One region of the Aminobacterium thunnarium genome, then DNA from elsewhere that is predicted to be linked to it. Evidence: predicted binding sites of a transcription regulator. Region 1 holds the regulator's gene; the other holds the start of a gene.
What was found. Region 1 encodes HrcA, which represses chaperone genes, less so after heat shock. Its sites were predicted from a motif close to TTAGCACTCNNTNNNANNGAGTGCTAA; they were not measured.
Positions count from the first base shown of each region.

Region 2: groES (co-chaperone GroES) is a predicted target of HrcA. The motif match lies at 1,009-1,035, and genes of this name have one in related genera.

Region 1 is NZ_AP042412.1:1,485,367-1,500,694, forward strand. It holds gene nrdR (transcriptional regulator NrdR) at 1-5, opposite strand, end outside; gene ACZ5GY_RS07380 (GatB/YqeY domain-containing protein) at 80-544, opposite strand; gene rpsU (30S ribosomal protein S21) at 551-739, opposite strand; gene ACZ5GY_RS07390 (histidine triad nucleotide-binding protein) at 774-1,115, opposite strand; gene ACZ5GY_RS07395 (J domain-containing protein) at 1,145-2,125, opposite strand; gene ACZ5GY_RS07400 (Hsp70 family protein) at 2,122-3,678, opposite strand; gene mtaB (tRNA (N(6)-L-threonylcarbamoyladenosine(37)-C(2))-methylthiotransferase MtaB) at 3,770-5,074, opposite strand; gene ACZ5GY_RS07410 (50S ribosomal protein L11 methyltransferase) at 5,071-5,937, opposite strand; gene dnaJ (molecular chaperone DnaJ) at 6,018-7,160, opposite strand; gene dnaK (molecular chaperone DnaK) at 7,174-9,006, opposite strand; gene ACZ5GY_RS07425 (nucleotide exchange factor GrpE) at 9,066-9,722, opposite strand; gene hrcA (heat-inducible transcriptional repressor HrcA) at 9,748-10,764, opposite strand; gene ACZ5GY_RS07435 (histidine phosphatase family protein) at 10,958-11,608, shown strand; gene folP (dihydropteroate synthase) at 11,692-12,909, shown strand; gene folK (2-amino-4-hydroxy-6-hydroxymethyldihydropteridine diphosphokinase) at 12,909-13,400, shown strand; gene ACZ5GY_RS07450 (hypothetical protein) at 13,422-14,177, shown strand; gene ACZ5GY_RS07455 (redoxin domain-containing protein) at 14,206-14,784, opposite strand; gene ACZ5GY_RS07460 (thiamine pyrophosphate-dependent enzyme) at 14,824-15,328, opposite strand, start outside.
Region 2 is NZ_AP042412.1:525,307-540,634, reverse strand. It holds gene groL (chaperonin GroEL) at 1-636, opposite strand, end outside; gene groES (co-chaperone GroES) at 676-966, opposite strand; gene tsaD (tRNA (adenosine(37)-N6)-threonylcarbamoyltransferase complex transferase subunit TsaD) at 1,173-2,186, opposite strand; gene ACZ5GY_RS02590 (hypothetical protein) at 2,193-2,750, opposite strand; gene murJ (murein biosynthesis integral membrane protein MurJ) at 2,740-4,326, opposite strand; gene ACZ5GY_RS02580 (hydrogenase 3 maturation endopeptidase HyCI) at 4,372-4,848, shown strand; gene lptB (LPS export ABC transporter ATP-binding protein) at 4,821-5,549, opposite strand; gene ACZ5GY_RS02570 (LptA/OstA family protein) at 5,530-6,306, opposite strand; gene ACZ5GY_RS02565 (ACT domain-containing protein) at 6,393-6,827, opposite strand; gene thrB (homoserine kinase) at 6,905-7,813, opposite strand; gene thrC (threonine synthase) at 7,810-8,859, opposite strand; gene ACZ5GY_RS02550 (class II fructose-bisphosphate aldolase) at 9,205-10,461, opposite strand; partial or broken gene ACZ5GY_RS02545 (glycine betaine ABC transporter substrate-binding protein) at 10,723-11,028, opposite strand; gene ACZ5GY_RS02540 (glycine betaine ABC transporter substrate-binding protein) at 11,054-11,554, opposite strand; gene ACZ5GY_RS02535 (sodium-dependent transporter) at 11,889-13,229, opposite strand; tRNA gene ACZ5GY_RS02530 (tRNA-Gln) at 13,698-13,771, shown strand; tRNA gene ACZ5GY_RS02525 (tRNA-Glu) at 13,780-13,855, shown strand; gene speD (adenosylmethionine decarboxylase) at 13,934-14,350, opposite strand; gene ACZ5GY_RS02515 (heparan-alpha-glucosaminide N-acetyltransferase domain-containing protein) at 14,575-15,228, shown strand.

The DNA of each region.
Region 1 (15,328 bases):
CTCATATAGGGTCCCCCTCTAAAGTGACATTAAAAATAAAAGCCGGGTATAATACCCGGCTTTTATTTTTATACAAAAGTTAATCAACGAGAGACTGCAAATACGATTGAACCCGGGTTTTAACTCTTTTCCCATCAGCCCGGCCTCGAATCTCCCCCATCAAACGCCCCATTACTCGCCCCATATCTTTGGGCCCCGTAGCTTTTGAGGCAGCAGCAGCTTTCTCTATCATTTCATCAAGCTCTACATCAGAAAGCTGTTCAGGAAGATAAACTTCAAGGAACGTAGCTTCTTTCAATTCTTCTGCAGCCCTATCGGCGGCTCCACCGGCAGAATATTGTTCTGCAGATTCATGTCTCTGTTTTATGAGACGTTGGATAAGAATCACAATATCTTCGTCTGTAAGTTCCGTCGTGCGCCCTTTTTCTGTTTGGGCTTTCTGTATTTCTGATTTCAACATTCGCAACGTTGAAAGTTCCATATCTTGTCTCGCTTTCATCGCTGCCACAAGATCTTTTTGAATACGTTCCGACAGATTGCTCACCTTAAATTACCCCCTGGATTTGCCCCGTCGTTTTCTGGCCGCTTCGGCCCTTTTCGCTTTCTTCACTTCGCTTGGTTTCTCGTAATGTTCGCGTTTACGTGCCTCGCGAAGGGTTCCAACTTTCGAAACCTCACGTTTAAAACGTCTAAGCGCATCTTCTAGGGACTCGTTATCTTTCCGAATGATCGTAGTCATACTGGATCCCCCCTTTCTGTGCCACCCACATTGACTAACCTGGTGGCCAGCGGAACGACCGTCCCGCCAACAGGTGAACATGAAGGTGGGGGATTGTTTGTCCAGCTTGAGCACCACAGTTAATAACTAACCTGTAACCGGATTTATTCAAGCCAAGCTCTTTGGCAACATACGTTACTGATGCCATAAGATCGGCCCAAAGACTATTTTCGCTAACTTCGGCTGATGAACCAACGTGCTCTTTGGGAATAATAAGCACATGAACAGGAGCCTGAGGATTAACATCCCTAAATGCTACGACCTTAGAATCTTCATAAACGATATCAGCATTTAGCTCTTTTTTAATAATTTTACAAAAAAGACAACTTTCGCTCACCAAAACCCACCTCTCAGCTTCACGTTATTCTATACCAGATTTTTATTCCGGACAATAGACCCCGCCCAAACTCGTACACTTGCTGCACTATGAGATTGAGCAAGCAATTTTATTTTCGTCATGGTCCAAGAGGGTACATTTTCTTCTCTTCTCAATATTTGCAAAAGGGGAACGAGAATTTCTTCTTTATCTTTCTTTAGAAGACGAATTAAACTTAAATCGTCGGGAAGCCCTTTCCCATGAGGCCATCGTGTCAAAGCTTTCGCTACAACATCTTCCGATGGATGGGAAAGAAAACGTTCGAGATATATTTTACGTTTATCGAAGCGTGCAATCCAGCGCAAAAAAGAAAGAGCTACTTTCTCTGTAAGCTGAGAAGCTTTTGCAGCTACCGCTTCTGCAATTGGAATAAATCTGTTCTGAAAATATATTCCATCAAAAATGTACTGTAACACGTATTCGTCTTCAGGATACGCTTGAATCATTTCTGCAAAAGAATCAACGACACCTTTTTCATCTAAATGATTGAAAAGGAGAGATGCCGCCAGAGATCGAACTTCAGGATGGGAACTTAAAAGCCTCTTTTGTGACCTATAAAAATCTGATTCCCCCTGTTTTTCTGCAACTTTCTCCATAAGTCTAGCCATTTTTATTTCTGCTTCAACTATTATTTTTTCTGTAAGAAGATGCCTTATTTTTTCAGGATTCGCTTTTTTTTCTGTACGTTGCGATTGAGCTTTTCTAAAACCCTCTCTTTTTGGCTTCGTACGAGTATAACGATCTTTAGTTGTCTTTGTTTCTTTGCGAGTAAGACTGGTTCCCTTCTTTTTCAAAAAAAGATATGCCGCCGTAATCTTTTCAAACTCTGCTGCCGTCTGAGGTCCTGCTATATCAGGATGGCATGTGCGTGCCAAGCGTCTAAAAGCAGAGCGAATTTCTTTCATTGAAGCGCCAGAAGCAACGCCAAGGATTGCCAGACTTTCTTCGATCTGAAGTGATATATCTGTCATAGGGAAACCCTCTCCATTTCACGAACCATCTCTTCAAGAATAGCTACAGCATCCCCATAAATAGATTTATCGGAAAGTGTTCTGGCGGAACTAAAAAGAGACAAAAGCCTGCCTTGTTGCTCTGAAGGTAGAGCAATAGAAACACGGGCTAAACGTTTTTCCAAATCTTTTATTTCCGGCGGTACAGGGTTTTCCTTTAACGTACATTCTTCTACCGTAATATCAGGAATTGCTATTCTCTCTCCATTTTTTCTTTGAAGCTCTATAGCAAGAAGTCCGTTAGAATCTACGGAGAAAAAGAGTTCAACTTCTTCTTTTTCTGAAAGAAAGTCGATCGTTACCTGATTTAATGTTGAAAACTGCCCCTCAGATGTTCCTTGCATTATATGCAAATCCAAACTGCCGTTAGCAATGCTTATAAATCTTTTCGAAGCCTTACAAGGAAGAGGTGAGCCTTTTTGAAGAACAGAAACAAAATCGCCAGTTGCAGAGCGGATACCAAGATCTTGAGAAAGAACATCTATCAAAAAACGTTTTTCTGAACTTGCTCCAAAAAGAGCTGCGCCAATAGCAACAGCCTCATCAGGACATTGATTCAAGTGATCAGGTCGGGCAACTCGTTCTTCAAGCATTGAGTGCAATAAAGGTATGCGACTGCTCCCGCCTACAAGCAAAAGACGTTGAGGAGAGTACTTTTTCCAAAGTTCACTTACTATATTAACCACTTTATGAAGCATGGGGCGCATAAGACGCTCCAATTCCTCTCTTCTTATCAATATCGGTTTGCTTGACTGACAAATTCCAAAGGAAGGCAACCACGTAAAGGAAGAACACGTCGAGAGAGCTACTTTTATATTCTCCGCCTCACCAAGGAGGTACCGCCAGAGCGCTTCACTATCTGCTGACGTTTTAGAGATCAATGAAAGTCGTTTCTGAAGCATGCGAGCGAGAAGAAAATCAATTTCTCTTCCCCCTATACACGAATCACCGACACTCTCTAAAACCTGCCATATACCCTGTTCAGCTTCAACTACAGAGACATCGACAGTTCCCGCTCCAAAATCTAAAATTAGAGAGAGCCCTTCTTTTCCATAGGCAAACGCTGCAGCTGTAGGCTCGTTAATTATTTTTATTTCTTCAAAACCAGCTTTATCCGCAGCTCGCGCAACAGCTTGTCGCTGGGAAAAATTAAAAGAAGCAGGAACAGTGAGGACACACGACGTTATAAAACGAGTTAGTGTTGCTTCCGCATCCTCTCTGACCAACGAAAGAAGGGGGACTAACAGTTCTTCTGGAGAGAAGGTACGCCGACCACATCGAATAGGTCCGGTACAAGCTATATGCCTCTTCATATCCCAATATGTGTACTCTGGAAACGCCACTTCACGACGAGCAGCCTCCTCGCCAGCAAGCCACCCCTCGGATGCCCACGAAACAACGGAGGGAGTTTTTTTCAATCCCCACCGATTCGAAAGCACTTCAACTTTGTCATTAATTTTGCAGGCCGCCAGGGCATATCGAGTTCCAAGATCTATCCCAAGCATAGAGTCCATACAAACAGACCGCCTTCCACTTATAGCATTGAGACTCCGCTTAATCTATATTCATTATACCAGTGTAAGAATTCATTTTCAGGAATCGGCCTTATGCATAGAATTGCTCTGATGCATATTTACGTGGAGAAACCTCAATTATTTGGCCGACAGACATCTTTCGGGGAACAACAGCTTTTACAAAAAAGGGAGCTAATCCCGAAGATTCGTTTTCTCCTGCCTCCTCTATTAGGATAGGGAAGGTCTTACCTATCCACTGAGAACAATACTCATTCAGAAGTTTTTCGCCAGTTTCTAAAACCCGATGCACTCTCTCCTGAATTATTTCATGCTGTATCTGTCCTCCCAAAGAGGCAGCTTTTGTTCCCTTTCTTCGTGAATAAGGGAAAACATGTACTTTACCAAATTTTACATTTTCCATTAGGGCGAGAGTATTGGCAAAAGCCTTTTCGTCTTCACCTGGAAATCCTACGAGAATATCCGTACTTATATGCACATTATCGCCAAGAAAACGACGAACCTTTTTTACTGAAGTCATATAGTCATTTACACTATATCCACGAGCCATCTTTTCTAGCACTCCGTCATCTCCGCTCTGGAGAGGGAGGTGAAGATGAGGACAAAATTGAGGTGTTTCTGCCAAAGAGCTAAGCAGTTCATCATCTATCCCAAATGGTTCAAGGGAACCAAAGCGGATTCGTTTCACTCCAGAAATTGCTCCTATTTGCCGTACAACTTCTCCAAGTGAAACCTCTCCATACTTACCATAAAGACCAAGATGAACTCCTGTGAGCACTATTTCAGAACATCCTGAATCCACTATTGAACAGACCTCTTTGAGGAGGTCATTAAGAGGACGACTTACCGGATTCCCCCGAACAAAGGGGATAATACAATATGTGCAGAAATGATTACATCCGTCCTGTATTTTTACAAAGGCTCGGCTATGAAGAAGAGGGTGATATTGAAACAAATGATCCCATTGGGCATCACGAAGGACATCGCTTCTCATATCAGTAAAAGCCACGGGCTGATTCGACGAAAAGGCCATACTGAAAAGAGAGGGTATTTGCCACTTTTGCCGGTTTCCTACAAGAAAGTCAACTCCTAAAACTTGCGCGAGGTGAGATTCAGCTTGTTGAGCCCAACAACCTGTAGCAACGATAACGGCTTGTGGTGCCTGCCTTCGTAAGCGTCTTAAAAGCTGTCGACTTTTTTTATCAGCCACAGCTGTTACAGTACATGTCACCAGAACAGCACCGTCAAAAGGTGGCTCGCTTACAATATCTGCCCCAGCAGCCTGCAACATAGAAGCAAGGGAGTCTGCCTCAGACTGATTGGACCGACACCCCATAGCAATAATACAAATTTTCTTCCCTTTGAGCTGACTTATCATTTCTTAGTTACTGCCACTCCCCACCAATCGTTTCTTTCAAGCTCATCAATAATTTTTAGACCTGCCTTATTAAGCGTCTCGATAAATGTATCTTTTTCCTTCGTCAGGAGGCCAGAGAAAATCGCAATTCCTCCATCGCATAAAGCATGGGGAACATCAGGAATCATAGACATAAGAGGTTCTATTATAATATTTGCCATTAATAAATTTACGGTATGATCGAAACCTTGAAGAAGATTTCCTTCTTTAAGATCCACCTCTTCTTTATAAATGCCATTGAGTTCCATATTATTCAACACTTCATTGAGTACTGCAGGATCAAGATCTCTTGCATACACTTTACCAGCGCCAAGTCGAATAGCACCAATAAAAAGAATGCCTGACCCTGTTCCAATGTCAGCTATATTCCAGTGAGGTTTCATGTGACGTTCCAAAAGTGTCAAAGCAATCTGGGTGCTTTCATGATATCCAGTGCCAAAGGCCGAACCAGGATAAATATAAAGGGGAATGCGATCGTTAGGTTCCGATCCACGATGCCAAGGAGCCAATACAACAAACTTCTCTCCTACGGGAAGGGGAGGAAAGGCTTCTTTCCATTCTGTATGCCATTGGCGATTTTCAATTTTTCCCATGTCCACTACACTTATTCCAGGGAAGGATTCTAAAACATGATTAAGCAATTCGAGCCAATATCCGAGATCGTGAGACGTTCGGTAATAAATTCGAAGACGAATTTTCCCAGAGCCTTCATGTTCCTCTGACCCTATCCCTCCAGAAAGATCTGCTAAAGAAGAAAGTGCTTCTTCTTGCTCAGATCCTCCTTCAAGTGTTATATACCACCAGAAACTATCTGCCCCGGTCATTATTCGTCCTCCTCTAAATCATTTCATTATGAAAATATAGGGAAAAAACGGGGAGCCGCAAAGACAGCCCCCCCGATTCGTTAAGAGCCAAAAATATTTTTAAATTTCGCAAAAAGTCCTTCGTCTTTAACTTCAAGCTCCATCTCTTTTGCTAGACCTTCAATCAGAGCCCTTTGCTTTTCAGTAAGCCGAGTAGGAACCTCTATCGTTACATGTACGAACAAATCGCCACGACCTCGGCCACCTCTCAGCTTAGGCATTCCTTTTCCTCGCACGCGGAAGACCTTTCCTGGTTGCGTACCTGCAGGAACATCAAGCTCTTCTTTACCGTCGATAAGCGTTTCCAAATGGATCACTCCGCCTAAAGCCGCAGTGGGAAATGCTATAGTTTCCTTTTTATGTAGATCAGCTCCGTCTCTTTTAAAGACCGGATGCTCATCTACATTGATAACGAAGTATAAATCTCCAGACGGACCTCCGTTTAAACCGGCTTCTCCCTCTCCTTGAATACGAAGACGCGTTCCAGTATCCACTCCAGCCGGGACCTTTACTTTCACCCGGTGAGTTTTTCTGACACGTCCTTCTCCGTGACATTCTGAGCATTTATTTCGAATGATCTGCCCCGTACCTCCACATTCAGGACATGGGGTCACTGAAACAAATTGACCAAAAGGCGTCTGTTGACGCACTTCAACCTGACCAGTTCCTCCACATCTTGAACACGTTTCAGGAGATGTTCCAGGTTCTGCTCCACTACCGTTACACTTTGAGCACGTTTCCCACCTTGGTATATCTACTTCATGATCAATTCCCAAGGCAGCATCCTGAAGCGTAATTGTAAGGCGCATTTCAAGGTCGGATCCTCGCCGGGGAGCTCTAGGATCTGAACGGCGTCGACCCATTCCGCCACCAAAAATATTATCAAAGATATCTCCAAAGACATCTCCCATTCCGCCAAACCCATCAAAGGGACTACCTCCTGGCGGCATATCGCCTACAGTTCCGAACTGATCGTATTGAGCCCGCTTTTCTGAATCACTCAGAACTTCGTAGGCTGCATTTATTTTTTTAAACTTTTCTTCGGCTTCAGCGTTCCCTGGATTCGCATCGGGATGATACTTCCGAACAAGCCGCCGATAGGCTTTCTTGATATCAGCAGCCGAGGCATCCCGGGGAACGCCAAGTATTTCATAAAAGTCTTCCTGCGCACCGGGAGCTGGCACCTCAGATCACCCCTTACGCCTGACTCTGATCACTAAATTCAGCGTCTACTGTTTCTCCAGCCTGCTCAGAGTCTGCACTCTGCTGTGATTCTTCGGCGCCTGGATTGGAATCAGCTCCAGCCTGACTATACAAGCGAGTGGAAAACTCTTGAATTTGTTTAATAAGAGCCTCTTTGGCCTCTTTCATCTTCTCTAAGTCAGAACCTTCAAGGGATTTCTTTACATTTTCTATAGCCGTATTAATTTTTCCTTTTTCCTCAGCAGATATTTTATCGCCGTGATCTCTCATTAATTTTTCGGCCTGATATACAACGCCATCGGCCTCATTCTTAATTTCTGCCGCTTCTTTACGTTTCTGGTCTTCTGCTTCGTTTTCCTCTGCCTGCTTCGTCATCTTATCGATTTCGTCATCGGAAAGCCTTGAAGACTGAATTGTAATTTTCTGCTCCTTACCTGTTCCTTTATCCTTCGCAGATACGTTCAAAATTCCATTGACGTCTATATTAAATGTGACCTCAATCTGGGGTATTCCCCGTGGTGCTGCAGGAATCCCGTCAAGAACGAAACTTCCCAGCTTTACGTTATCAGCAGCCATAGGACGCTCTCCCTGCAAAACCATTATTTCAACCTGGTTCTGGTTGTCTGCAGCTGTCGTAAAGACTTGGCTACGAGAAACAGGAATAGCTGTATTTCGTTCAATTATCTTTGTGAAGACGCCACCAAGAGTCTCAATTCCCAAAGAAAGAGGAGTGACATCAACTAGAACTATATCTTTATGGTCTCCAGATAAAATCGCTCCCTGAATAGCAGCTCCTGCAGCTACGCATTCATCAGGGTTAATGCCTTTGGTCGGTTCCTTTCCAAGCAGATCTTTAATCTTCTTCTGAACCATAGGCATACGAGAGGAACCACCAACAAGCAATACTTTATCGATCTCGTTAGCTGTTAAGCCTGAATCCTTTAACGCACGCTTTACAGGCCCTTCTACTCTTGCCATAAGGTTATATGTAAGCTCCTCAAATTTAGCGCGGGAAAGAGACATTTCAAGATGTTTGGGACCAGTCTCATTCGCCGTAATGAAAGGCAAGGAGATGGTTGTTTCAGGCATAGAAGAAAGCTCTACCTTAGCTTTCTCAGCAGCTTCACGCAAACGCTGCAAAGCCATACGGTCATTATTTAAATCAATACCTTCGGCCTTCTTAAACTCACTTACCATCCACTCGACAATGCAGTTATCCCAATCATCTCCGCCGAGTCTGTTATCTCCAGATGTTGCAAGTACTTCGTATACTCCTTCTCCTACATCAAGGATGGAAACATCGAAGGTTCCGCCGCCAAGGTCAAAAACAAGCAACTTACTCTCGCCCTGTTTAGAATCTCCATAGGCAAGGCAGGCAGCTGTAGGCTCGTTGATAATACGTAATACTTCAAGCCCCGCAATTGTTCCTGCGTCCTTCGTTGCCTGACGCTGAGCGTCTGTAAAATATGCAGGAACCGTTATGACAGCCTTCGTAACAGACTCGCCAAGATAGTCCTCTGCATCACGCTTCATTTTTTGTAAAACCATGGCTGAAATCTCTTGCGGCGTATACGGCTTATCGTCAACTTTCACGGTCTTTTCAGTACCCATGTCTCGTTTAATCGACATAATAGTACGATCGGCATTGACAATAGCCTGACGTTTGGCTAACTGGCCCACAAGTCTTTCATTATCTTTCGTGAACGCTACAACAGATGGAGTGGTTCTGGCTCCTTCAGCATTAGGGATAATAGTAACGCTGTCGCCTTCTTTAACGGCAATACAGCTATTCGTTGTCCCAAGGTCTATTCCTACTACTTTTGACATGAATATCACCTCTATAAAAAAGAGTTAGTTTTTTGTATGTATTTTTAAATATTAACGCGCTATGCGTCTTTTTCCTTATCTTTATCGCTATTTATACTCGCATCAGAATCTTTTTTACCTACATATTTGCCTACTTTTACTCTAGATGCTCGAACAACCTTATCCCCGATCTTATACCCCGTTTGAAGTTCTGTTACGATAACTCCATCTTTTTGAGGATCATCAACGGCTTCTATTCCTACCGCTTCGTGGCAAAGGGGTGAAAAACTCTCTCCCACAGTAGGAATCTCAGAGACACCGGCACTCTCCAAAACTCCGAAAAACTGCCTACGAATCATCAAGACACCCTTTCGTATATCATCTTCTGCAAAATCACCCGATTGATTCAACGCTCTATCGAAGTTATCGAGAACTGGCAATAACTGCAAAATCAAATCCTCATTAGCTAAACGGATATACCTCTCTTTATCTCGCTCTACCCTGTTTTTAAAATTAAAAAAATCAGCCCTGGCCGAAGCTGCAGCTGTTTTAAGGGCACTATTCTCCGTTTTAAGCTCTTCTATAACTTTTTCCATCTCTTCTTTTTCTTTAACTAAGATTTCCATCTCATCCTCATTCTCAATAAGATGTGCAGACTCTTCTAACACATCGGTCTGGTTTTCCTGAACGACCTGATCGTCTTGTCTTTCACATTTATCTTTATCTACAGGGGCCATAAAGGTGAAACCTCCTTAAATATTATTAATCGATATTTTCTTTCTCAATGTCAGCCATCATGGCTTCGAGGACTGTAATAGTTTTTTCATAATCCATTCGTATGGGACCAATAATCCCCAATACAGTTTTGCGCCCTCTTTTACGGGAAGGAACCATAAGCACTGAGCAATCTTGCATTCCTTCTTCAGGATTTTCATCACCAATGGTCACGTTAACTCCAAGATCGATAGAACACCGGTCTACCATATCTACCATAGCCGATTCTTCTTCAAGAAGTGAAATTATAGCCTGCAACTTACTAATGTCCTGAAAATCAGGCAAACTGAGAATATGCTGGGCGCCTCCGACAAAAAGCTTATAGTTATATTTCTGCAACATGTCGTCCATTTGAAGGATAGCAACATGGCACGCCTCTGACAATCTTTCCAGTCCCTCAAGAACATAAGAAGAAAGAACCTGGCGAACTTCAGCCCACGGATGTCCGACAACAATCATATTTATACGACGAGCCAACTCGTCAAGAGTTTCTTGGGAAAGCTCACACGGCAGGGTAACATTATTATGGTGAACAAGGCCACCTTGAAGAACGAGTATTACGAGAACGGCATTTCCCCCAAGACGGACAAAATCTACCCTCTGTATTTCCACTTCGTGAAGAGAGGATATGGCAGCCACACCGACATAATTTGTAACCCGGCCCAAGAGTTGAGAGGCATACGAAAGAATGGATTCAATACCTTGCTTTTGGTCTTTGATACCATTTCTCCAACTTTTAAACCCCACAGGTGCAATTCTTCTTCGATGCAATATAGAGTCGACATAAAGACGATATGCTCTAGACGTAGGAAGTCGCCCGGCTGACGTATGAGGCTGGTAAAAATACCCCATCTGCTCAAGATCGTACATCTCATTCCTTACCGTGGCAGCACTGCAACCTTTTAAGTATTTACGAGCAATTGTTCTGGAACCGGCAGGTTCCCCAGTCTGTATATACTCATAAACAACGGCAAGAACGATCTCTAGTTGTCGCTCGGTAAGCACAAAGCTCCCTCCTCTTGAGGACGTATTAGCACTCTATGCCAATGAGTGCTAGCCCTCATGTTTACAAAAGGTAGATTATCAACCCTGGGGTGTATTGTCAAGACTGGTCAGCCTTTTTGTTATACTTTTTTTTGTTATACTTTCTTTTGATATAAAGATAAAAATACCTTTTAAAGTGTGAGGAGGCTTTTATATGGCATCTCAATATAAACACACCACTATTATTCTCGCTCGTCACGGTGAGTGCCAAGGGAACAAGGAAGAACGATTCCGAGGACGAGTCGACTATCCACTTAACGAAAGAGGGCTAGAGCAAGCTTCTGATCTGGGGAAAGCCCTTATTGCTCTCTCTCCTCAATATGCATATACAAGTCCCTTGCTCAGAGCTCGCCAGACAGCGTCAGCAATAGCTACATCATGCTCAATAGAAAAAGTTGAGATTCTAGAAGGGATAAATAATATTAACTTCAGTTCCTGGGAAGGCCGGCTCAAAACGGATATAGCACTTGAATATCCTTCGGAATGGCAGATGTGGCTTACCTATCCGGAAAAATTGTCTCTCCCTGGCGCTGAAACTCTTGCCGATGTTCAAAAGCGTTCCATACAAACTCTCAATGAGCTCGTGAAAAGACATAAAGGCGAAACTTTTGTTGTGGTCTCCCATCGTACAGTTCTTAAACCTCTCATTGCAGCTTGTATTCATATACCTGAACCATATTTCTGGAAAACTCACATGGATACAGCTTCGTATAGCGTTCTTACTCATGATGAAAAACGAGGGTATAGCCTTTTCTCATTAAATCAGACATTTCATCTGAAAAAAGTACAAACCGAGTGGATTTAGTCTTTTTCTTGACCTCCTTTATGAGAGGACTTATTATCTTTGTGTTTCATGCTTATTAATCACTAAAGGAAGGGAATAGTTCATTGGCTATATACCCAGTAAAAATCAAGAGTAATAAAGACCTCGTATCTTTGATAGCAAAAGTAGGAGCTGATCCCCGATCAGTGGCATATTTTGTTCCTAAACGAGAAGTCTTCGCTTTTTGGATTCCAGATGTTGATTTTCGTGCCGCCGCCTATCTCAAGCAAGAGATGCTTGCCAGAGGTGGAGATGCTGTTGTTCATCGCAATGTTATAGATGCACAGAGCAAATATAGTAATGTTCTTCTTATAGGAACAGAAGGACAATACAAAGCACTTTTTCCTAAACTGGAAGCCATGTCATGTTGGGGCATTGAAAAAATACGAAAAGAGTTAGCAGTTTCTTTTAAAAAATATTTTGCTTCATCATGGAAATTACCACTTCCGAGAGGTCGTTTTCTAAATTTAAAGCAGGGAGAAACAAAAATTATGGGCATCCTTAACGCCACCCCCGATTCCTTTTACGCTGGAAGCCGCTTAGAATCCATTGCTGACCTACTGAAGCAGGCAGAACACATGCTTGAAACAGGAGCTGACATTCTTGATCTAGGGGCTGAATCGACTCGTCCAGGTGCTGATCCTATTAGCGAAGAGGAAGAAAAAGAACGCTTACTCCCCTCTCTTCAGTCATTAAGAAAAGAGTTTCCTGAAGCGATTATTTCAGTAGACACCTATAAAGGGGAAATTGCAACAATTGCAGCAGAAAACGGTGCAGATATTATTAATGATATCTCCGGTTTCTCCCTTGATGATAAAATGCTTGAGGCAGTAGCTCAGACTACGTTACCCTATGTTCTTTCCCATATTCAGGGGGCCCCTAAGAATATGCAAACAAACCCGTATTATAATGATGTTATTGGGGAAAGCCTCGACTATTTCAAAGAAAAGCTACAAAGGCTTCAAGATGCGGGTGTCTCAGCAGAGCGTATTATTATTGACCCAGGCATAGGTTTTGGAAAACGGTTAGAAGATAATCTCCGTATTTTGAAGTCAATACAATCGTTTAGAAGTTTAGGCCATCCTCTTCTCATTGGACACTCGCGAAAAGGTTTTATAAAAACTATTCTCGCCAAAGAGGACCTTCAGTCTCGCCTTTATGGAACCCTTGCAGTTTCTGCTCATTGCGCACAAGAAGGAGTAGAACTCGTTAGAGTTCACGACGTAGAGGCTACACATGATGTTATAAAAATGGTAGAAGCGGTAAGGGAGGCAGAAATGTGATGCGCGTTGCATTAGGAATAGGCAGCAACATTGGTGATCGAATGGGAAATCTGCGAAAGGCAGTGCAGCTGTTGAAAGAAAAAAAGATCGCCATTATTGCAAAAAGTGATATTTTTGAAACCGCTCCAGTAGGCGTGACACAACAGCCTCGTTTTTTAAATGCGTGTGTAATTATAGAAACTGAAGCAAAACCTGAAGAGTTGCTTTCTACTATAAAGACCATAGAGCAAGAAATAGGTCGTGTACAAAGAGTTCACTGGGGACCGAGAGAAATAGACATTGATATTTTACTTTTAGAAAATGGACAAACCTATACAAGCTCCACCTTATGCATTCCTCATCCTGAAATGTATAAAAGAGCTTTCGTTCTTGTCCCATTGGCACAAATAGCACCAGATTGGGTTCATCCTCTTTCAAAGACAACTATTGATGCGCTTGCGCAAAAACTCAATCTACAAGATGAAACTTTAATTAAAATTTCAAGTTTGTAAAACAGGAGGTGTTTAGCATTTATGTCTTTTAAAAAGATCAGAATTTCTTTCATCTTTTATATGGTCTGTCTTCTTTTAACAGCACCTCTTTCCTTGGAAGCAGCAACTACAACTAGAATATACTCTGTGCCAGGACATCCTCTGGCCTTGACGATACAAAGTGATAGAGGCGTTATCAAAGAAGCTTGGCTTCGTTCCCCAGCGGGACTTCATCCACTCAATGTGCTTCAAGGGAAAAAGATCACCGGTAGTGCGTGGCGCCAACCTCTGGCAGACAGTGATCTTTGCCCTGACCTTATATGGCGACTCTCATTTGTTGATAGCAACACTTCCAAAGTTTACTTTCTTTGGATCACCTCTCTCACAGAAACGCCTCGAGCATGGCTAGCCATTACACCAGCAGGGGGTTCATGTTGGGACTCTTTACCTTTGCAATTATCCATGCCTGATGATGTTTTTCTCTATGTATCTCCAACACTTCCGTCATATTCTGAGTTAGAAAATATAGAAAGAGAAAGTTCTTCCCTTCTCACATTTGTCTACACAGTCGGACTTACACGTGATGGTCCTAACTTTGTGCTTGTCCCTGAAGTTTACAAGCAGCTTCTACCTATTACGGAACTCGTGCGTCAAGCAGAAACGGACCCAGTAATAAAAAACGCCTATAACAACCTTTACGACGATTTTGAAAAAATGGGAAAAGGGCAAACTCCATCGCGAGAAGCTATTATTAATTTCTCTTGGAAGAAAATACTCAGCCTCAACTGGCAAAATTAACCCCCCGAGAACTGGGGGGTTTTCTCATCTAGTTTGTTGCATCGATACCTTTGGCTCTGCTATCTTTGATACAGACAGTTCTACCCAGAGCATCTTTCATGCATCTTTGTATTTCAATTTCAATATTAGGGATTTCAGTTCGAGTGTAATCTTTAAGTACGAAGATTATTTCTCGAAGATCAGGTGTTTCTTCCAGTCCGTATATTTTAGTAAAAATGACTTCATGTTTCTCATTGAGAAGTATATTCGCACGAGAAGAAATTCCATCTTGTTCTCTAAAGACGCCATATTGTCTCGCTATAGAACCATGAGGCCAAAAATCAGAAAGGAATTGTAGCTTTTTTATTCCAAGGGCGTCACTCCATGCCTTTTTGCTGGCATATGAGTCTACACTGAGAGCAAAAGGTATAGTATTTAATTTATCAAAAAGTCTCATATGAGTATCTATTGTATTGACTTGCGCTTGACAAACACTTGTCCAAGCTAAAGGATGAAAAGAAAGCAAGATATTTTTCCCTATCAAAGTGGAAAGAATTACGTTTTTACCGTTTTGGTCTCTTGACGAAAAATCAGGAGCTTCATATCCTAACGGAATTAACCCTTCCATTTATTCTTCCCTCCCTTTCAAGAAACATCCTTTTCGTTCTCACATCATACCTGTAATACAAGTTTCAATTTCTCTGATTTTAGCACTTCTTTGAAAAAGAGGCGTTCTTTTTTCTTTATACAGAGAAAAATTCTCCTCAAATGTTTTTCTTCCTTCCTGCTTATACAAAACACCTAAAGGGAATTTATCTTTCTTTAGCGCTAAAGAAAGCGCAGAGATCTGGTTTTCAGGATCATGAGTATCATCAATATAATATGTATTCTCTTCGTACCATTTATATGTATTTATCTTATTAAAGGAAACACACGGTTGAAATATATCGATTAGCGCATAGCCACGATGTTCAATAGCCTGTTTTATTAGGTAGGTTGTTTGTTCCACATCTCCTGCAAAAGCTCGTGCAACAAAAGTAGCCCCCAAAACAATGGCAACAGCTAAAGGGTTAAAAGGAGTGGCAAATACGCCATCTACTTGAACAGGTGTTTTAAAACCAGTAAAACTTGTAGGAGAGGCTTGTCCCTTCGTTAAACCATAAACCATATTG
Region 2 (15,328 bases), 960 kb from region 1:
TGCTGTTTCCATTCTCTCAGGATCAGTTACCATATAAGGGCTGATATATCCTTTATCAAACTGAAGTCCTTCGACCATTTCGAGAGTGGTTCCTACGGTCTGGCTATCTTCTACTGTGATAACTCCATCCTGTCCCACTTTATCCATAGCTTCAGCGATAAGCTGACCAATAGCAGAATCATTGGCGGAAATAGAAGCTACCTGAGCAATTTTGTCTTTATTTTTAACGGGAATAGCCATCTTTTTCAGCTCATCCACGACGAAATCGATAGCTTTGTCAATTCCCTGGCGCATAAGCATACCGTTAGCACCAGCCGCAACGTTTTTCATACCTTCACGGATAATTGCGCGAGCCAAAACTGTAGCTGTTGTGGTACCATCTCCAGCTACATCATTTGTCTTGGAAGCAACTTCTTTTACAAGCTGAGCTCCTGTATTTTCAAAAGGATCTTCCAATTCGATTTCTTTCGCAATGGTAACACCGTCGTTGGTAATTGTGGGAGATCCAAATTTTTTCTCAAGAACAACATTACGTCCTTTAGGACCAAGTGTTACACCAACAGTATCAGCTACTTTATCAATACCACGCAGCATTGCATGGCGTGCTTCTTCACTAAAAGTAAGGATCTTCGGCATTTTTATTTTCCCCCTTAATAGAGATCTCGTTCTCGACTCTTACTTCTCAACGATAGCGAGTACATCGCGCTCGCTGAAAATGACAAATTCGTCTCCGTCAAGCTTTACTTCAGTTCCAGCATATTTACTGAAAATAATGCGATCGCCGACTTTAACTTCAAGAGGAAGCTTCTGTCCGTTTTCAAGAACCTTACCGGTTCCCACTGCAATAACTTCTCCCTCCTGGGGTTTTTCTTTTGCAGTGTCTGGAAGAACAATGCCTCCCTTTGTTTTCTCTTCCTGATTGATGACCTTAACGACAAGACGATCACCAAGTGGCTTTAAATTCATTCGAGAATCCCTCCCTAAAAGATAAATATCTCTTTTAACATATTAGCACTCAATGTCATCGAGTGCTAACCGAACGGCTTAGATATTAATTGTCCTGCTTTTGAATCTCAAGGATGGTTAAATGTAATTAGCTGAATTTATTCTTGATAATCCATCATTTCCTCGTTATTTCTCCTATATTCTTACTTTTAAATTCTTTTAAAATACTAAACCAGTGTCCATGAGGGGTTAGGCGCTAACAAAAGATCTGATATATCCCCTTTTTGATATCTATTGAAGGCAGCTGCTGCAATCATTACAGCATTGTCAGTGCAACGAATTGCTGGAGGAATAAAAACCATCCAATCCTTTTTTTTCATCAGAGCCTCTCTCAATCCTCTATTAGCTGCAACGCCACCAGAGATAGCAACTTTCCGAATACCTGTAACTTCGACCGCTCTTTCTAGCTTGGTCATAAGGGCTTCCACTGCAGCTTTTTGAAATGAAGCGCATAAATTTGCCACTGGAAGTTCGACTTTCTTCTCTTTCAAATCATTCACAGCCCACAGCACCGCTGTTTTCAAACCACTAAAACTAAAAGCAATTTCATTACTGGATTTTAACGGGACAGGAAAAGAAAAGGCTTTAGGATCGCCTTTGTAAGCAAGTGAATCGATCACTGGCCCTCCAGGATATCCCAGATCCAATAGTTTGGCCACCTTGTCGTAAGCTTCCCCCGCAGCATCATCACGAGTAGCACCTAAAAGACTGTATCTTCCAAAATCTTCTACCAAAACTATCTCCGTATGTCCTCCTGAAACAATAAGACAGATAAAAGGTGGAACTAGGTCAGGAGATGCTACAACGTTTGCAAAAAGATGTCCCTCAAGGTGATTAACGCCAAGAAGGGGCAACTTCCATGTCTGAGCCATAGCCTTGGCAGTCATTACCCCTACCATCAAAGACCCCATCAAGCCGGGACCGGCTGTGACTGCAACAAGAGAAAGCTCTTGAGCCGGTTTAGTTATGCCGGCATCGCCTAATGCTTTATGAACAAGAGGCAAAATAGCCTCCAGGTGCTTTCTCGACGCAAATTCAGGCACAACCCCCCCAAAAGGGGCATGATCTTTAATCTGGCTCGATATTAAATCAGCCTTTACGTTCCGCTGTCCTTCCAATATAGCAACAGCAGTATCATCACAACTACTTTCTATTCCTAATGTTAAAAAGCTTTTTTTCACCTATTGTCACCTCTTTGGTACATTGAAAACCCCAGTGTATTGCTCATATGAGAGTTCTACATTTCGTCCTTTAATCACATATTTAGATGGAACCGAAAAAGCTAACGTTCCAATTGTGTCGGGAGGCAAATCACCCACAGCCATAAAATCTTCATTCGTCAAAATATCCTTTGGATCGACGTTATGAGTGCCAACTTTTATATTTTCTGGAGAAAAATCCCATCTTTTTATGGTCTTATAGCGCATAACAAAGAGTGCTCTGTTTCGCAATTCTTTATTTGAAAAATGGCTGGCGTGCCATTTTAACCAATCAGGAGCATGCGGATCAGAAACAATCCCTTTAGAAAGAGATTCATCAACATAAATAAACGCAACTTGAGCTCGCGCCCCAATGACCATGTCTCCCAACGCTTCTCCCTCTATCCAAATTACAATTGTTCGTTCATCAATTTTTTGTTGCAGAGTATCGGCTGCGCTTCCTGGCGTGCTTGAACAAAAAATAGAGATAGCTAAACACAATAGAAAAGCAATCTTTTTCCCGCAGCGCGTTGTTCTATTGATCATTATGAGAATCTCCCTTCTGGTCTGTCTCTTTCTTTTTTGTAAATGCTCCTCGCAACCACTGCCATTCATGAAATTTAAAGAGCAATGTTCCCACACCATAAATCGCTGCACCCAGAATCATTACAGCAAATAGCCAGCTGCATCTTACAATAAGGCTCTCCTCGATGGGAAAAGGATAGAAAGCTTTAAATTTCAATATCGCAGCTGTCATAATTCCTAATATGGTTCCCATTCGAAATGTCCACTTCATACCCAGAATTTCTAATGGGTGATTAATTCTCCGAGCTAAAAGATATCCCCCAACAAAAGAAGAGAAGGTGAACCCTAAAGACGCAGCAAGAGCCAAACCGGCAAATCCCATCGGCTTAACAAGAATAAGACAGAATATAACATTGGAAACCACGCTCGACAATGTTACAAGTAAAGCTGAACGGGGAGTGCTCTGTGCATAAAGCCCCCTGAGAAGAACAGTTGTACAAGCCATTCCAGGTAGTCCCCAAGCATACATAGCCAAAGCAACCCCTGTTGCATGCCATGCCCAAGCGTTAAAGGCTCCCCTAAAAAATAATATATTGACCACTTCATCAGCAACGAGAACAAGACCCACTGTAACAGGAAGAACAACAAAAAGGGCAAACCGTACCGCATCTCGCATTGTTTCTCGAAACTCCTTTGTATCGCCAACCGCACAACGAGAAAGTTCCGGCAAGACTGCCTGAGATATGGCAATTACAAAAAGTCCTAAAGGCAATTGGATAACTCTATTAGCATAATTTAAAACAGAAATGGCTCCATCCTGAAGAAAGGACCCTAACATACGGCTTATAACGGGATTGACCTGATTCAACGATAATCCAGCGGCATAAGGAAAGAAAAGTTTCATTACTTTTCGAAGCTCAGGATCTTTGAATCGAGGCTTTTCCGGCAAAAGCATTATCCCTTTGAATCCACTCCAAACCCATTGGAGAGCCATTTGACAAAAACCTCCAGCCAAAACGGCAATAATAAGTGTCCATATTCCAAAACGAGAGGCCATTACGAGAAGAATGATGAGATAGACAATATTGCTCAGCGCAGGTGCTATAGCTGGAACAAAATAAGAATCAAGACTATTAAGAACCCCCATAGCTAAAGCAGCAAGCGAAACAAAAATTAAAAAAGGGAACATCCATCGTGTCATAGAAATTGCCAAAGAGGCTTTGACAGGGTCGAAACCTGGGGCCATAATTTTGACAAGATAGGGAGACAAAAGGACTCCCCCTAACACAACAGCTGAACCTGCCAGAAGGAGAATGCATAAAGATTGCCGCGCTAAGTTCCTAGCCTTGTCTTTTCCTTTTTGAAGAAGAGTCTGGGAAAAAACAGGCACAAACGCAGCCGAAAGAGCTCCCTCTGCCAGCATTTGTCGAGATAGATTAGCTAACGTATATGCAATATAGAAGGCATCAAGTTGACTTGATGCCCCAAAAATAGCAGCTGTTACAATTTCTCGCGCTAAGCCTAAAATTCGGCTAGCAAAAGTTCCAACCATCATTACTAGAGCGTGTTTAACCATTCGGGAAACACGAGAGGACATGAAATACGCCTCCTGAAAAAATTAGCAAGAAATGAGGTGCTTTCTTTGAGTTCTATTATACTTTGGGGTATTGGCAACCCCCTTTTTGGCGACGACGGTGTCGGTCCATTTGTTGCTGACGCGCTACGAAAAGAAGGACTACAACGCTCGATAACCGCTATTAATTGCGAAACTATGCCTGAAAATTATGTTGCTGATTTAAGACGGAAAAGTCCAAACACACTTCTCATCATTGATGCTGCCGATATGAATCTTGCTCCTGGTTCTCTTCGGCGCATTCCTTTTGACATGGTAGAAAATATCAGCTTCAGCACTCACGGCTTACCGTTAGGAATGCTTCTAGGAGATTTAGTGCAAAAGATCTCTGTCATCTACATAGGAATACAACCATCAAACCAAGATCTAGGGGCTCCTATATCAAACGAAGTAAAAAAGGCCGCTCAAGAGCTTCTCGTAATACTTGGAAAAGAAGATTTTGAAAGTATACCCCTACTTCACCATGAAAACCTGTCACCCAAATAAAATTTTCTTGCAACATCACTCTGGGCAACTTCATCGGGAGAGCCTTCTATTACTATTTCTCCCTGATGTATAAGATAGGTTCGATCTGTAATAGCCAAGGTGTCACGAACATTATGATCCGTAAGCAAAATACCGTATCCCTTAGCTCGAAGACTCAATATAATCTGCTGAATATCGTAAACAGCAATAGGATCTATGCCGCTAAAGGGCTCATCAAGCAATATAAAATCCGGCATTATGGAAAGGCACCTGGCTATTTCGACTCGACGCCGTTCTCCACCACTGAGAGCATACCCAGGAATATTAGCTAAATTAGTCAGGCCAAATTCTTCCAATATGTGGGAAACCATCATATCCATTTCTTTCTTACTCTTTCCCTGTTCTTGGAAAATAACTTCTATATTTTCTTTTACTGTAAGATTTCTGAAAACAGATGCCTCTTGAGGAAGATATCCCACACCTATACGTGCTCGTCTGAACATGGGGAAGGGTGTAATGTCTCTTGAATCAATCATCACTCGACCTGAGTCAGGTTTAATAAGACCTACAATCATATAAAAAGTGGTCGTCTTTCCTGCGCCATTAGGACCAAGGAGCCCCACAATTTCACCCATATGAACATCAATATTCACAGATGAAACTACAGTGCGCCCTTTATAGGCCTTACAAACATTACGGGCCTTAAGAATCTTTGCGCTCATCTTCTGAGTTTCCTTTCTTATCCTGCATCTGAATTGTAACTTGGGGTTTTCCTGATGCAGACATCTTTCCTGACTTCGGAGAGTAAAGTATTTCTTCTGCTCTTAGCGTACGTTCCGGCTGTACCGCAAGAGCATTGCCTCGCACTTTTACCAGATCCTGAGCTTGGGAATAAACAGCGTTAGAACCTGTAATACGAGTTTTTTGTCCATCAGTTCCAATTATGATAATTACAACATTTCCAGAAGCTTGAATATCCGATGTTTCCCCATTCTTGATTTTTCCTTTTATTGAAGAAGCTGAAAGAAACATTTTCTGCTGACTGTCCTCAAATTTTTTTACTTTTTCTGCTTCAAAAGCAGTTTTACTCACTTTCAGCTCCTGAGCCTCTACAGAACGCGGCCCAATATACCCAGATACGCCTCCTAACAAGGAATACCAACCATTTTCAGAAAGGTCGCCTTCCAAAGTCGTACTCTTAAGATCTACAGGTTCTTGTTCCCATTTTCCAGTAATATGAACTCCACCTGATAGAGTCACGTGGCGATTATCAAGATTTCCCTTTCCAGTAGGAGCCATAATAAGCAAATCAACTCTCTGTATGCGAACGTTGCCATCAGCAGTAAAATCACCTGTTCTAGAGTGATACACCATGCTATCTGCCGTTACATGGGCCTCTACCGCCCATAAAGTACCTGCACAGATACAAAGCAAGGCCAAAATAGTTAAAATTTTTACATGCCTGAGGCTTTTTTTCATATACCTTACACCGTCCCCGTAAAAGATACGACGTAAAAACGCCGCAGTTATTCTACATTATATCTGCTATTGGAAGAAGCTCTCTATTAGGACTTCTTCTTTTCTTGAAATTTCCACTCTAAAGCCTCTATGGCATCGTCAACAGTAGAAGATGAAACAACGCATGTCACAGCACTTTCCGTTGCTAAAATCATATCAATATTTATGCCTTTATGAGCGAGAGCAGAAAAAACCTTTGAAGGAAGTTTTATATCAGTTCCATCAATCAAGACAGATACCTTCGCGATCTCAGAATCAAAGGTTACCCCCTGCGCTCCAATTTCCATAGACACAGCTCGGCAAACACGTATTGCTCCCTCTATTCCACTCTTTTGAACTAGAAAAGCAATATCATTAACTTGTCCTCTCATAACGCTCTGAACAATCATTTCCACTCTGATATCAGCATCGGCAAGGGCAGAAAACAAAGAAGCAGCTATACCTGGAATATCTGGAACCCCCAACAGGGCAACTTTGGCCACATCTAAGCTTTTCTGAATCTGACTGTTAGTTTTCTTTTTGGCAGTTATTTTAAAAACCTCCCCTCAAAAGTGTAGATTTAAAGCACGCTTAAGCCTTCACGCTCTTCACTAAGAACAAAAAAACGGGAGCGAATACCGTATCGTGAAAAGATGGAGCACATATGTCTGGCAACGTCTCCTGCAACTTCTTCTGTAAAGGCTATCATACTTGGGCCAGATCCGCTAATGGCAACTCCGAGACAACCGGGAGCATTAGAAAGTTCGTTAAGTATATCTTCTCCACCAGGAAAAAGGCGAGCTCGAAAAGGCTGATGTAACCGATCCCCCATAGCCCAAGGTAAATTGTTCCAATTGCCGGTACTCCACGAAGCAGCAAGAAGGGCTGCTCGGCTTATATTATAAACAGCATCTTTCAAAAATACTTTTTCGGGAAGGGCATCTCTGGCACTTTGTGTACTTACACGCACATCAGGAACAGCGACAACAGCAAATATGTTTTCAGGTAAGGGGGGCAATTTAACAAACCTGACATTTTCTTCATCAATGCCGCTCACAACCATACCTCCCATACAACAAGGAACGACATTATCCGGATGTCCTTCAAGCTGAACCATTAACGGCAATAATTCTTCTTTAGGAAGAGGAGCTTCTCTCAACACATTAGCAATAGCTATACCAGCGACAATCGCTGTGGAAGAACTTCCCAATCCTCTAGCCATAGGAATAGCATTTAAAGAACACAGGTCAAGGCCAGGTGGATCTATTCCCCATTTTTTACAGGCATACTCATAACTCTGGACAAGGGCATTGTTATCTTGGCATAACTCTCCGCTACCTTCCCCTATTACTTCAATGTTATATGAGCCTGATTTTAAAAAACCTTTAACATCGAAAAAGTTGTATAGCGTTAATGCCAAGCCTAACGTATCAAATCCAGATCCTAAATTAGCACTTGAAGCCGGAACTTTTACTCTAAAAAGCCTCATAGTCCTAAAACTCCCCCCAACGCTTCAATTGTGCCATCGACAGCAATAGGATCAGGTAATCCCTTGAGAGGAGCATCGGGGTCCTTTAAACCATTTCCAGTGAGGATAAGAACAATGCGCAATCCCTGCGGTAGTTTTCCACTCCTTTTCAATTTGAGAAGAAACGCAAGAGGAGCACACGAAGCGGGTTCTGCAAAGACACCATCATGGGAAGCAAGTTCACGTTGAGCCTCAAGAATTTCTTCGTCAGAAACAGAAGCAAATTGGCCACAACTCATTTGAATGGCCTTAATAGCTTTTTCAGCATTTACGGGGTTACCGATTCGAATAGCAGTAGCAACTGTCTCTGGATTCTCTACCGTATATCCACGAACAAGAGGTGCAGCTCCCTCTGCCTGCACACCCATCAAACGAGGCATAGTATTTATTTTTCCTATCTCTTTGTAGTATTCCAACCCTGCAGCGTAAGCACTAATATTTCCAGCATTTCCAACAGGTAAAACGATCCAATCGGGAGCCTCCGACAATTCGTCGCAGATTTCCCAAGCGGCAGAACGCTGCCCCCAAAGACGATAAGGATTAAGAGAATTGACAAGGGTAACTTTTTTAGATGAGGCAAGTTCTCTCGCTAAACGTAGAGCTTCATCGAAATTTCCTCGTACAGCAACAACCTTTGCACCGTAAATCAGAGCTTGAGTTAGCTTCCCTAAAGCTACTTTTCCCTCTGGCAATAAGACAAAACATGAGAGTCCCGCAGATGCTGCGTAAGCAGCTGCAGAAGCAGAAGTATTTCCAGTAGAGGCACATATAACGGCATTCGACTTTTCTTCAAGAGCTTTAGCCACAGCCATAACCATACCTCTATCTTTAAAGGAACCACTTGGATTAAGGCCATCAAACTTAGCCCAAAGAGTGACGTCCAACTCACGACTCAAGTTTTTTAAAGGAATAAGAGGAGTATCCCCTTCAAGCAACGTTATACGTGGTGTTGCCTGAGTTAGAGGTAGATCCTTCTCGTATCTATATAGTATTCCCTGCCTAGCCATTTTTCGCCCTCCTTAAAAAATAAGAAGCCCACATCTCTCCAAATAGGAGACGATGTGGGCTACACTCGCGGTTCCACTCCATTTCCGGCATAAGCCGGCTCTTTTTCCGCAACAGATAATAGGGTGCGGTTTCCGTGTCTTATCCCTATACTATAGGCTTCGACACAAGCTCCAAGGTGGTCTTCGTTCAGACAATCCGCAAAAAGCTCTCAGCCGCTGGCTTTTCTCTCTGTTCCGGATAAATACAAAACTACTTTCCTCTTCATCGCTCATACCACAAACAAATTTTACATTTGAGGTAATCTTATATACTTAGTTTATATATCTGTCAAGAAGAGATTTTTTCTAATCTGTATAATCTTGACCGTCCTTTACGGAATGTCCTGGTACACGATCAACTGTAAAATCGGATCTTTTCCCTAAAATTGCTTGTTCGGGAGTACCATTATGATCAGAGCGTTTTGCAATAAACTCAAGAACTCTATCAGCAGAATCCACTGCATTAAATGCCTTAATAAAACGCGTTGCCCATTCCTCTGTTTCATCAACAATTCGCCCTATAATTTCAGGGGACTCGCTCTGAATTATATCTCCCATGGGCAAATTAGCTTTTTTATAATTTCCGTCTTTTCTACTGTATCCTTGAGCGTCACACCACTCTACAATTTTCTGCCATGTTTGCTCAGTTACACCACGATTCGGCTCTTTGACATACGCACCGTTTTCTGTAATGGCGTTTCCCGTATCTGGATCCATTTTGATTCCAAATATAATGTTCTGGAAAAGAGTCGCAACATTTCCCTTATTAATGCCAAAACGGGCAAATTTAGCCACTTTTTCAATAGGAGTACCAGAAATACCGTGCTGCGCAATTGACGCACCATAAGGGCGAATAGCATTGGCTATTTCAAGGGTTCTTTCAAGATCTATGCCTTCCTGCTGGCCTGTATCATAAGTTCCATGCAAACTGCCATTAGAAATAGCAAGAAGATCTGGGAAGATTCCCCACGAATTAAGCCCTCCAATAAAGAATTTTGCTTCCTCTACTGTGGTTAATTCCCCTGGCCCTTTTATCTCACCTACTTCAACTTCCAATCCAAGATAGGGAGGGATATGCATTGCTACATCACGAGTGCTGCAAAGATTTTCCCAATCTGGCAAATGAGAAGCATCAATGGCAACAGAAGTCCATCCTTCTTGAATAATTGAAGGAATATGACTTACAGCCTTGAAAAGATCCGCTTCGGACTTAATAGCATAATGGTCGACATGTAGACCAAAGATCACACCATGTCCCAATTCAGAAGAAGTTTTTACTGCATATTCCGGAAGATTTTGGAAATTTCCGGCACAGTACGTCGCTTCTGACTTCGCTATCTCAATAAAAACAGCCGCATTCAATTTTTTAGCAGCCCTGAACACACCTTTTATTGTCAAAGGGTTCCGTGCATTAGCTGCAAGAATAATAGCATTTGCTTCTCTGAAGGCTCTAACAATGTCTCGACCACTGACCAATCCAACTTCTTCATTTCCCCATAAAGCCTGAACGTTCAGAGGGCGTTTTTTCAGCATCTCTTTATATGAGGCGCTGTTCGTTCTCATCCGTTGTCACGCTCCTTATATAATTTTCCTAAAATATTTTTATCTCAAATATAGACACCCATAAATGACATACAATACACTATACCACAAGCTTTTTATAGGGCTTGTTCAACCTTACGAATTGTCTCATCATCAAGCCAATTCATCCAATCCTCTTTGTATTCCTTGAGATACCAAAGAGCTGTTTCTTCTGCAGTTGCTTTATTTTTTTGCATATGAGCTAACGCCCTATTAGACTTATCTAACGTTATTGATACTTTTTCAAGAAAGTGACAATATCAGGATTTTTTTTGCAAAATCAGCATTAATAAGTTTAAGAACTTTTGACTTGGGATAGGCGCATCCATGATTTTCTTCCCATTTTTCCTGATCGAACAATGGTTCTTCAAGCATTGTCATATCAAGAGTACCCATTATTGCGGTCAGTTCCCAATGATAAACCAGAATCGGCTCTCCTCTTTGATAGGCACGCATAATAACTGTCGTCAAAGCTGTTCCTGATCCTGGATCGAACGCTATGAAATATTCATCTAATCCATACGCTTCGAATTTATCTTTATTAATGGAATGACAACCCCATCCAGAAGGAGCATTATAAAATCTTCCTTCGTTTGGTTCCTCTGGATCTTTGAAAAATTCCCAATATCATTGGAAGATCCATCACAGACTTTAGATTCGGAAATATTGGATCAATCCCTCGTTCGGGATCTCCTTTAATAACGTATGTAGGGACATACCAACCTTGAGGAGCGTCAGGATAAGTATTGCCAAGACTAAGGACCCTTCCTGCTTCTTTGTTACGTTTCCACCATTCAGAAACGTTATCAACCCAAAGGTCCAATACTACATCATAATTTCCTCGCTCAAGCCCCAAAAGACCTGGCATTGAGTCAGCAAAAACATAGTCTATTTTTTTGCCATATCCGTGTTCCAGAATAAAACCAGCCACTCTATTATGTATTTGAACAGAATCATAACTTAGATCAATCATAACAATCTCTTTTTGACTGGCTAATGCTTTTGGGGAGAAAGGGGAAATTATTAGAGACAAACCACTTATGAGAAGTATTATCGAAACAAAATATTTTTTCATATAGCTACCTCCTTTATTCCTAAGCGAAGACATATGAAGCATAGCTATACAATTTTCTTTCGGGGAATAAACCATTAACAATAATTAGTTAACAAAAAACACAACACTACATAATAAAAAAATCACCAGCAATTTAGTAGTTTGTCACGCCATTTATTTTCTTCTAGTAAAAATATGCTTCATATGCACAACACTCACTATAAATTAACATGTTGGAACTATTGCGTCAAAGAAAGAAGGGCACTTATCACTAACAATCCTACTATATTGCAAACAGAAAAGAAGAATTCTTTTGTAAAATCCTTCTTTTCTGTTCAGTTAAAAAACTAAGATTTTAACGTAAACCATTCCACATGATCATAATGATAGCTATAGGAGCAAAAAAGCGCAGTATCAAAAGCCATGGAGACATAAGAGCAAAGTCAAGTCGGCCATTGTTGGAAACATCATCTTTGATTCTATCTGTTACAACCCATCCAACAAATAAAGAGATCAAAAGACCACCTGTAGTCAAAAGGATGTTATTGCATACCCAGTCCATGGCATCAAGAAAACTCTTTCCAAAGAGATTAATAGGATAGGCTCCCTGAGAAAGAGCCGATGGAATTCCGAGAAGAAAGATAGCTGTTCCCATAAGAAAGCAACTTTTTCTTCTACTCCATTTCAACTCATCTTTACAGTAAGATACAACAACCTCGAAAAGAGATACTGACGAGGTAAGAGCAGCTATAAAGAGAAGTGCAAAAAAGAGCGCTGACCAGACCATACCGCCCCACATTTTCGAAAAAACTGCGGGTAAAGTTATAAAAGTGAGACCTGGACCTGCCCCCGCATCGATGCCAAAAGAAAAAACAGTAGGGAAAATGATCAATCCAGCAAGAAAAGCAACAAGGGTATCAAGAAGAGTAACTGTAGCAACTGATTTAGGAATATTTTCATTCTTACCAATGTAGCTGCCAAAAGTTATGAGAATTCCCATACCGAGAGAAAGGGAATAAAAAGCTTGTCCCAAAGCATCAATAATAGTACTTCCTGTAACTTTTGAAAAATCTGGCTTAAGATAAAAAGCAATACCTTTTGATGCGCCTGGAAGCGTCAAAGCCCTGACAACAAGTATCAGTATGATAAGGAAAAGTCCTGGCATTAGAATTTTGCTGGCCCGTTCAATACCTTGACCAACACCTTTATACACCACCATAACAACCATAAGCATAAAAGCAAAAAAAGCCAGAAGAACTTGAGTAGGATTAGCAATAAAACCTAAAAAAGCATTCTGTACAGCCGACGTATCATTAAGAGACATAAGGCCTGTGAAAGACTTAAAAATATAAGCGAATGTCCAACCTCCGATAACGGCATAATAAGAAAGAATAATAAAGGCTACAGCCAGCCCCATCCAACCAACGAGAGGCCAGGCGCCTCCTTTTAGCTCTTTGAAAGCTCCCACAGCATTCTTTTTCGCTGCGCGACCAATAGCAAACTCTGCCAACATTACTGATGCTCCTATAGTAAATGCCAAAGCAATGTATATCACGAGAAATGCAGCTCCACCATTTTTACCCGTAATATAGGGAAAACGCCAGATATTTCCAAGACCAACTGCTGATCCCGCTGACGCAAGAAGAAAGCCAACCCGGCTTCCCCACTGCTCCCTTTCTTTTTCTTCTTGTCTCATAAAAATCCCTCCCTGTAATATTTGAATATTCAAAACAGATAGACGCATAACATAAGCGCTCTTTATGGCGTTAGTAATTTAGTTATTTAAGAATTTAATGTGATCTTGATGACTGAATAAAAAAAGGGCCGAACCCTAAAAAGGGCCCGACCCCGAAAAGTCTGCTGGCTAAAATCAAATGCCAGTAGGCGCTCCGGAAGAGGGCCCGCAGCTAATAATAACGAGGAGTATAATTATTATGTTAACTAAAGTATTTCGATTTATAATCACTACGTTCCCCTCCTTGCCTCTGGTGTATTTTGTATCCTCGAAAGTGGCGCTATTCTATATGTTATTTTCAGACTTGTCAAATTCTATTTTATTAAATATTTCAAGGTTCACCATTAAACACATTTCTGCGAAGAAAAGGGGTTGCAGTTTCATAAAGACCATGGTAATATACCCATCGCTGTGTGAGACGTAGAATGTTGGGGAATGGTGCAACGGCAGCACGCCTGACTCTGGATCAGGTAATCCTGGTTCGAATCCAGGTTCCCCAGCCAGAAAAAGAGGCCCCATCGACTAGTGGTCAAGGTCGTCACCCTCTCAAGGTGGAGACACGGGTTCGAATCCCGTTGGGGCTACCAATATAAATTTAAAAGAGGCTAGAAATTCTAGCCTCTTTTTTTGCTTTTTGGATAACAACGAGAGAAGAAGAGAACTCTCTACTTGCCTTCGTCTTCCTCTTTTAATCTCTCTTCCCAAGTAATAAACGAGTGGTAGTAAAGTTCGTCGCCATCATCAATTCCACGGGTAATTTCTGTTATGTGGGTATGGGCGGCACCAATCTGCTCCAATACATATTTTACAGCTACCTCTGGCATACTGTGTTCCCCACAGGTATAGATATCAAGAGCCATATACTGAGCTTCTGGCCATGTATGGACAGAAAGATGCGATTCACTGATGACCACAACGCCGCTCACTCCATTGGGAGGAAATCGATGAAAGGACACGGACCAAACCTGCGTATTTGCTCTTTTTGCCGCTTCCACTAAAATCTCTTGCAACCGTTCAACCTGTCCGATAACGTCCCCACATCCCGAAGCCTCAACAATAAAGTGGTACCCCTTTGGTGACATTTACCCTCCTCCTCTTTCTACAAACAAAATTGCCCTCAGGCCAAGTGGAATAAGTATAGTACAAAAGAACACAAAAGCACAAAAAAGAAAGTAAAAAATCTTGAATACTTTTCACACTGTTCCCAGCACAAAAAACTATAAAGCAAAACGATAGTTAGCTAATTATTGTGAACGCTTTAAAACGGGGGTAAAATTAAAATTAAAAGTGTAAGGAGGATAAAAAGATGGAAACAAGTTATTTAAAGTCTGGTAAAAGGATTCTTGAACTAGATGCCGCTCGCGGAATCCTCATGATTTTAATGGCTCTTGACCATTCTTCATCATTTATAGGTAACATTCACTTTAGTGAAATGTGGGCTTTGCCCATGCCGGATTATGGTAATTCTCTGCTCGCTTTTTTCACGCGATGGATTACACATCCTTGTGCTCCTGGTTTCACTTTCCTTATGGGAACCGGAATGATTCTCTTTGTTGAATCAAGGATAAAACGCGGTTGGAAAGCGCATGCTATGCTTCGTCACTTTTTCATCAGAGGATTTATTCTTCTATTTTTATCACTCACTTTAGAGAATTTCTTTTGGAATTGGGGATTTTTAACTAAACAAGGTGGTCCCAAATGGTTCATCTTTTTCACTATTATTTCAACATTGGGTATCTCTATGATGGCAAGTTCGCTGTTAATGAAATTACGCTCCTTATGGTTAGTAATCTTTTCGATGATTTGCATTATTGTAACTCCGTTCTTTCTTCCCTTAGGTCTCCCTATAAAAGAAATAGCTGGGCAACTTTCTATGTCTCAAATTCTTCTCTTTACACCTTGGGAATTTAAAACCTTTGTGGGGCCAATAGCTTTTTGGGTCTACCCACTTATGCCCTAGTTAAGTATAACTCTTTTAGGCATAATATTCGGACGCATTCTTATCAAGTACAGAGATGGTGCCTTTAAAAAAACAGGCTTGGTCGGCGGAGCTTTTCTAC